2 regions of the Actinomadura sp. NPDC049753 genome follow, and region 1 is predicted to be linked to the other one. Evidence: riboswitches for the same ligand, from Rfam matches in the RefSeq annotation. Region 1 holds a riboswitch; the other holds the start of a gene.
The links. Region 1 has a riboswitch for glycine ahead of gcvP (aminomethyl-transferring glycine dehydrogenase). Riboswitches for the same ligand answer to the same signal wherever they lie in the genome.

Region 1 (3,399 bases):
ATGGAGCGGTCGAGCGCGATGTCCTTGTCCTGGAGCCTGCGCAGGTAGCGCAGCATCGCGGTCTCGGAGCGGTGCGCGTGGAAGACGGGGTGGGTCAGGTAGGGGCTCTCGCGGCGCAGGGCGTCCGGGAACGCTTCGGGGACCTCGCCCGCCGCGGTCGCACCGAACGCCTCCAGCACGGCGGTGACGTGCGCGGGCAGCGTCGTCTCGTCGCAGGCGACCGCGACCCGGTCGGGGCCGTCCGGGCGCAGGTTGACGCCGCGCTCGCGCGCGGCCGCGACGACCTCGGCGGCGCGGCCCGGCACGCGGGCCAGGACCGTGTCGAAGAACGAGTCGTGCACGACCTCGACGCCGGCGGCGCGCAGGCCCGCGGCGATCTCGGCGGCCCGGCGGTGCGTCCGCTGCGCGATCGCGGCCAGCCCCTCGGGGCCGTGGTACACGGCGTACATGCTCGCCATCACGGCGAGCAGGACCTGGGCGGTGCAGATGTTGCTGGTGGCCTTCTCGCGTCGGATGTGCTGCTCGCGGGTCTGCAGCGCCAGCCGGTAGGCGGTGGCGCCGTCCGCGTCGACGGACACGCCCACGAGCCGGCCGGGGAGCTGGCGCTGGATGCCCTCGCCGACCGCCATGTAGCCGGCGTGCGGCCCCCCGAACCCGTAGGGGACGCCGAACCGCTGCGCGGAGCCCACCGCGATGTCGGCGCCGGACTCGCCGGGCGGGCGCAGCAGGGTCAGCGCCAGCAGGTCGGCGGCCACGACGGCCTTGGCGCCGCGCTCGTGGGCCTGCGCGATGACGGGCTCCAGGTCGCGGACGGCGCCGGACGCGCCCGGGTACTGCAGCAGCACGCCGAAGAAGTCGCCGTCGGGAAGGCCGCGGGACAGGTCGGCGATGACGATCTCGATGCCGAGCGGGATCGCGCGGGTCCGGACGACCTCGATCGTCTGCGGGAGCGTGTCGATGTCGACGAGGAACGTCCCGGGCTCCTTGCGCCTGGAGACGCGGTGCGCGAGGGCCATGGCCTCGGCGGCGGCGGTGCCCTCGTCCAGCATGGAGGCGTTCGCGACGGGCAGCCCGGTCAGGTCGCCCACCATCGTCTGGAAGTTCAGCAGGGCTTCGAGCCGCCCCTGGGAGATCTCCGGCTGGTAGGGGGTGTAGGCGGTGTACCAGCCCGGGTTCTCCAGCACGTTCCGCATGATCACGCCGGGCGTGGTCGTCCCGTGGTAGCCGAGCCCGATCATGGACGTCAGGACGGTGTTGCGGGACGCGAGCTCGCGGAGCCGGTCCAGCGCGGCGGTCTCGCTCAGCGCGGGCGGCAGGTCCAGCGGACGGGACGTGCGGATCGCGGCGGGGACCGCGTGGTCGATCAGCGCCTCGGCGCCGGAGTAGCCGATGGCGGCCAGCATCCGCGCCTGGTCGTCCGGCGAGGGGCCGACATGCCGGTCGGCGAACGCCGACCGGGGATGCTGCGGCGCGGCCACAGGGGCGAAGAACTGGGCGGTCATGGAGGGCCTCCTGGCTGCTGCGGTCGCTCAGGTGCGCCGCCGGCGCGGGCCGGCGGCCGTTCTCCCCCTCTGTCATGGCACCTGAGAGCTTCACCCGCGCGGCGGGGTTTCCCCTTCGGTGAGCCGCCCTTCCCCGCGCGCGGGGACCGACGCCTGCTTTCCAGAGGTGCCTCGCCCGTGCGGTCCTTTTGCCTGAGAGGTTCCGGGGAGGTTGCCCCTTCGGCGCCCCACGCTGGCGGCGTGGGGTCTCTCCCGCACAGGGTTGACGGCATGTCCTAGGTCGAACCCTACCCAAAGGCGCGTCCCCGACGTCGTTCCGGCCCGCCGGAAGGGGCCCCGCCCTCCGGCGCAGGCGGTCTACCGGCGAGTACCATGTGCTGACTCACCTGGGGCGCGACGGCCCCGGGCCGCACGGGGGCGGGGAGATGAGGCTGCGGGATGGACGCGCGTCCCGGCGGCGGCCCCGCGACTCGACGGCGCGCCGCCGGGTCTGGGACGCTGATCACGATGGCGGATGGTCAGGGCGGCGGTACGGCGTGACACGGACCCACGACGGAGCGGTGCGCCCGGCGCAGGGTGCGGCGGCCGGCGCGCCCGTCGACGAGCCCGCCCAGCCGTACCGGATCCGCCGGCCCTCCGACGCCATCCGGTTCGCGGCGTCCGTGGTGGGGCTGGCGGCGGTGATGCTGCTGGTGTCGATCGCGCAGCAGACCACCCACGGCCTGCAGACCGACATCGCGCAGGGCACCGCGCACGCGCCGCGGCTCCTGCTGACGCTGGCGACGCTGGTGTCCAGCTTCGGGGTGCTGGCCGTGCCGATCGCGTTCGGTATCGAGCGGCTGTTCCACAAGGACGGCATGCGCGTCGCGATCGCGCTGCTGGCCGCGATGATCGCGTTCGGGATCACGGTGGGCCTGGACGACCTGGTGGTGCGGGCCGCGCCGGGCGGCGTGCTCGACTCGCTGATCTGGGGCGGCACCGAGACCGCGCCGGTGCACACCGACATCGCCCCGGTGATCGCGTTCGTGAGCGCGGTCGGGATGGCGGGCCGCGCCCGCTGGCAGGCCGCGACCTGGACCATGATCGGCCTGGCGGCGCTGACGGGGCTGACCGCGTCCTACGCCTCCGTCGCCGCGCTGGCGGCCACCTACCTGCTGGGCCGCGCCATCGGCCACGGCACCCTCTACGCCGTCGGGACGCCGAACCCGCGCCCGTCCGGGACGGCCGTGGTGGCCGCGCTCGAACGGCTCGGGCTGCACCCGCGGCGGGCGGCGCGCCTGGACGGCACGCACGACGCCGACGAGACCCGCCGCTACGGCGTCGCCCTCGCCCCCTCCCCGCAGGGCGGGCACGGCGCCCGGCTCCCGGCGGGCCGGGGGCCGCACGGCGACTGGGACGTGGAGGTCCGCGTCCTGGACCGCGACCAGCAGACCGCCGGGCTGCTCTACCGCGTCTGGCGGCTGCTCCGGCTGCGCGGCGCCACGACGGGGCGGACGCTGCGGTCGCTGCGCCGGTCCCTGGAGCTGGAGTCGCTGATGGCGTACGCGGCGGACGCCGCGGGCGCCCGGACGCCACGGCTCGTCGGCACGTGCGAGGTCGGCACCGAGGCGGCGCTACTGGCCTACGAGCACGTCCCGGGGCGGCGGCTCGGGGACGTCCCCGACGCGGAGATCACCGACGAGCTGCTGGCGGACGTGTGGCGGCAGTTCCGGGCGCTGCAGGCGGGGCGGCTCGCGCACCGGCGGCTGGAGGGCGAGGCGGTCCTGGTCGGCGACGACGGCCTGGCCTACCTGACCGACCTGCGGTTCGGGGAGACGGCGGCCGGCGACCTGGCGCTGCGCCTGGACCTCGCACAGCTGCTCACGACCCTGGCGCTGCGCGCGGGGCCAGAGCGGGC
Region 2 (3,399 bases), on a different contig from region 1:
AGCAGCTTCTGCCACCACTTCTTGGCGTAGAACACGCGGTCCCCGTCGCCGGGCCCGACCTCCTCCAGCGCGGCCCCCCGCGCGGACTCGATCAGCCCCTGCCACGGCCCGGTGCTGATCCGCCGCACCTGCCCGGGCGCGTCGCCCTTGCGCGGCGGCAGCATGCCGATCATGCGGATGTAGCCGCCGAGCGGGATCCACTTGACCCCGTACTCGGTCTCGCCCTTGTGCCTCGACCACATGGTGGGCCCGAACCCGACCATGAACTGCGTGGTCCGCACCCTGAACAGCTTGGCGAAGGAGAAGTGCCCGAGCTCGTGCAGCGCGATGGAGACCAGCAGGCCGAAGAAGAGGATCAACGCTCCAGCCAGGTAGTAGACCATGCGGCGTGCCCTCCGGGTCCGTCCACCCCGCGCACCCGGGGGTGATCTCCGACAACCAGTTCAGAGTACGTTACGGCCCGCGATCCGGTTGAGGCGAACGAAGAAGCGGCCCGTGCCGCAGGCCACTTTGATGCGCGGTGCTAACCCGGCCGCGCATCATTGGCACGAGAGCGCGTATCCGCGAGCAGGGCCGACCGCCCATCATGGGCGCCCCACCCCGGCCACGGAGGTTCTCACCTTGAAGCGCGGTCATGTAGCGGTACTGGCCCTGACGCTGGCCCTGGCCGGCTGCGGCGGCAGCGACGACGGCGGCACCACGACGGGAGCGTCGTCCTCCCCCGCCCCGACCGCCGAGACAAAGGCCCCCTCCACCCCTAACCCCGGCAAGGGCACCGAGACGACGCCCCTCCCTCCAGCCCAGTCGAAGGCGGTCAAAGCCTTCAACGACTGCATGCACGACCAGGGCGTCCAGATGCCGACCCCGAACCCCACAAGGTCCCCCGCCCCCGACGAGCTGAAGAAGATCAGGGCGGCCCTGCAAACCTGCGTGAAGTCCATGTCAGCCCCCGCCACCCCACCCCCACGCTGACGACGAGGGCAGACCACCCCGCACCGCAACCATCGTCCTGAGCCGGAGCCGGGGGAGACCGTCACCTTCACCAAGAAGCGCAACGGTCGAGACGACCCGTACAGAGGGACACCGAAACGGAAGCACCAGCAGCAACCGTCCAACGAGACAACCTCAGCCGCCACCCCCGCCAGCGACGACCTCAACACTCGCGATCGCGTCCGAAGGCAGTTCCGAGCGAAGCAAGGAACTGATCGCGCAGCGAGCCGCAAGGCGAGCCGAAGCGATGCAGCGATCGCACGCGTTTTTTCAGGTCGGGGCCCCCAAGGCCCCGACCTGAAAAAACGCAATGAACACTGCTAGCCTTCTTCGACAGCTGATGATCCCGTGCGGGAGAGTCCCTCGCAGCCGGTGGGGGACGCCGAAGGAGCAAATCCTCCCCGGAACCTCTCAGGCCCACGGACCGCACGGGCCAGGCGACCTCTGGAAAGCGGGGACTCCGGTCCCCCGCCGAAGGTGAAAGCCCGCCGTGCGCGGCGGGTGAAGCTCTCAGGCGCCGATGACAGAGGGGGAGGCACCGATACGCCCGGTGCGCGAGTGGGACGATGGACCATGCGCGCCCGTGACGAAGGAGCCGAGCCCATGTCCGCCGATCCGACCGCGAAGAAGACGCCGCTGCACGACGTCCATGAGGACCTCGGCGCGAATCTCGTCGACTTCGCCGGCTATCTGATGCCGCTGCGCTACGCGAGTGAGACCGCCGAGCACCAGGCCGTCCGCACGGGGGCGGGGCTGTTCGACCTGTCGCACATGGGGGAGATCTTCCTTTCGGGTCCGGGCGCGGGGGCCGCGCTGGACTTCGCGCTGGTCGGGAACCTGTCGCCGATGCCGGTGGGCAAGGCCCGCTACACGATGATCTGCGGGCATGACGGCGGCGTCCTGGACGACCTGATCGTCTACCGGCTCGCGGACGAGACGTGGATGGTGGTGGCGAACGCGGCGAACGCCGCCGTCGTCCGGGAGGCGCTGGTCGAGCGGGCCGCGGGGTTCGAGGCGGCGGTGGACGACCGGTCCGACACGTATGCGCTGATCGCCCTGCAGGGGCCGCGTTCCCAGGGGATTCTCGAAGGGTTCACGGACGCGCCGCTGGGGGACCTGAAGTACTACGCGATTCTGGCGGGGCGGGTCGCGGGAGTGGACGCGCTGGTCGCCCGCACGGGGTACACGGGCGAGGACGGGTTCGAGCTGTTCGTGGACGCGTCCGACGCGGTCCGGTTGTGGGGGGCGCTCGCCGCGGTGGAGGGGGTCGTCCCGGCGGGGCTTTCGGCGCGCGACACGCTGCGCCTGGAGGCGGGGATGCCGCTGTACGGGAACGAGCTGACGGCCGAGACGACGCCGTTCGAGGCGGGCCTCGGCCGGGTGGTGAAGCTGGACAAGCCAGCCGATTTCGTGGGTAAGGCCGCCCTGGCGGCGCAGGCGCAGACGCCGCCGGGCCGTAGGCTCGTGGGACTGGTCGCGCGGGGGCGTCGCGCGCCTCGCAAGGGGTACCAGGTCGTCACGTCCGGCGGCGCGCCGTGCGGAATCGTGACGAGCGGCGCCCCGTCGCCCACACTGGGCACGCCGATCGCCATGGCGTACCTCGACAGCGGCGTCGAGGAGGCGGGCCTCGCCGTGGACGTCCGCGGCCGGCACGAGCCGGTGGACGTGGTGGCCCTGCCGTTCTACAAGCGTTCCTGAACAAGTTGTCCGGCGGTGTGGGGCGCGCCCCCACAGTGGAAAGAGAGAAGTGATCGTGAGCGTTCCGGAGGAGCTCCGCTACAGCGAGGAGCACGAGTGGGTGTCGGGCCTCGGTGGCGAGGACGGCATCGTCACGGTCGGCATCACCGCGCACGCCGCCGACGCCCTCGGTGAGATCGTCTACATCGAGCTGCAGCCGTCGGAGGGCGACACCGTCGAGGCGGGCGAGCCGTGCGGCGAGGTGGAGTCGACCAAGTCGGTCAGCGACGTCTACTCCCCCGTCAGCGGCGAGATCACCGCGATCAACAGCGCGGTGGTGGACGAGCCGAAGGTCATCAACGACGACCCGTACGGCGAGGGCTGGATCTTCAAGGTGCGGATCTCGGAGGAGCCGGGCGACCTGCTCGACTCCGCCGCCTACGACAAGCTGATCGAGGAATCATGAGTTTGAACGACTCCCTCGCGACGGCCGATCCGGAGGTCGCCGAGGCCGTCGCCGCGGAGCTGCGCCGCCAGCAGGGCACCCTGGAGATGATCGCGTCGGAGAACTTCGCGCCGGTCTCGGTGCTGGAGGCGCAGGGGTCGGTCCTGACGAACAAGTACGCCGAGGGGTACCCGGGCCGCCGGTACTACGGCGGCTGCGAGTTCGTCGACGTCACCGAGCAGCTCGCGATCGACCGGGCCAAGGCGCTGTTCGGCGCCGAGCACGCG

Region 2: it holds a riboswitch for glycine, as region 1 does, so the genes downstream of both, gcvT (glycine cleavage system aminomethyltransferase GcvT) here and gcvP (aminomethyl-transferring glycine dehydrogenase) in region 1, are expected to answer to the same signal.

Annotation. Positions count from the first base shown of each region.
Region 1 is NZ_JBFARL010000248.1:1,476-4,874, forward strand. Features, by position in the region: gene gcvP (aminomethyl-transferring glycine dehydrogenase) at 1-1,502, opposite strand, end outside; glycine riboswitch at 1,673-1,767, opposite strand; gene AB0K37_RS36785 (lysylphosphatidylglycerol synthase transmembrane domain-containing protein) at 2,039-3,399, shown strand, end outside.
Region 2 is NZ_JBFARL010000167.1:11,677-15,075, reverse strand. Features, by position in the region: gene AB0K37_RS31585 (M50 family metallopeptidase) at 1-383, opposite strand, end outside; gene AB0K37_RS31580 (hypothetical protein) at 622-972, shown strand; glycine riboswitch at 1,332-1,427, shown strand; gene gcvT (glycine cleavage system aminomethyltransferase GcvT) at 1,594-2,688, shown strand; gene gcvH (glycine cleavage system protein GcvH) at 2,744-3,133, shown strand; gene glyA (serine hydroxymethyltransferase) at 3,130-3,399, shown strand, end outside.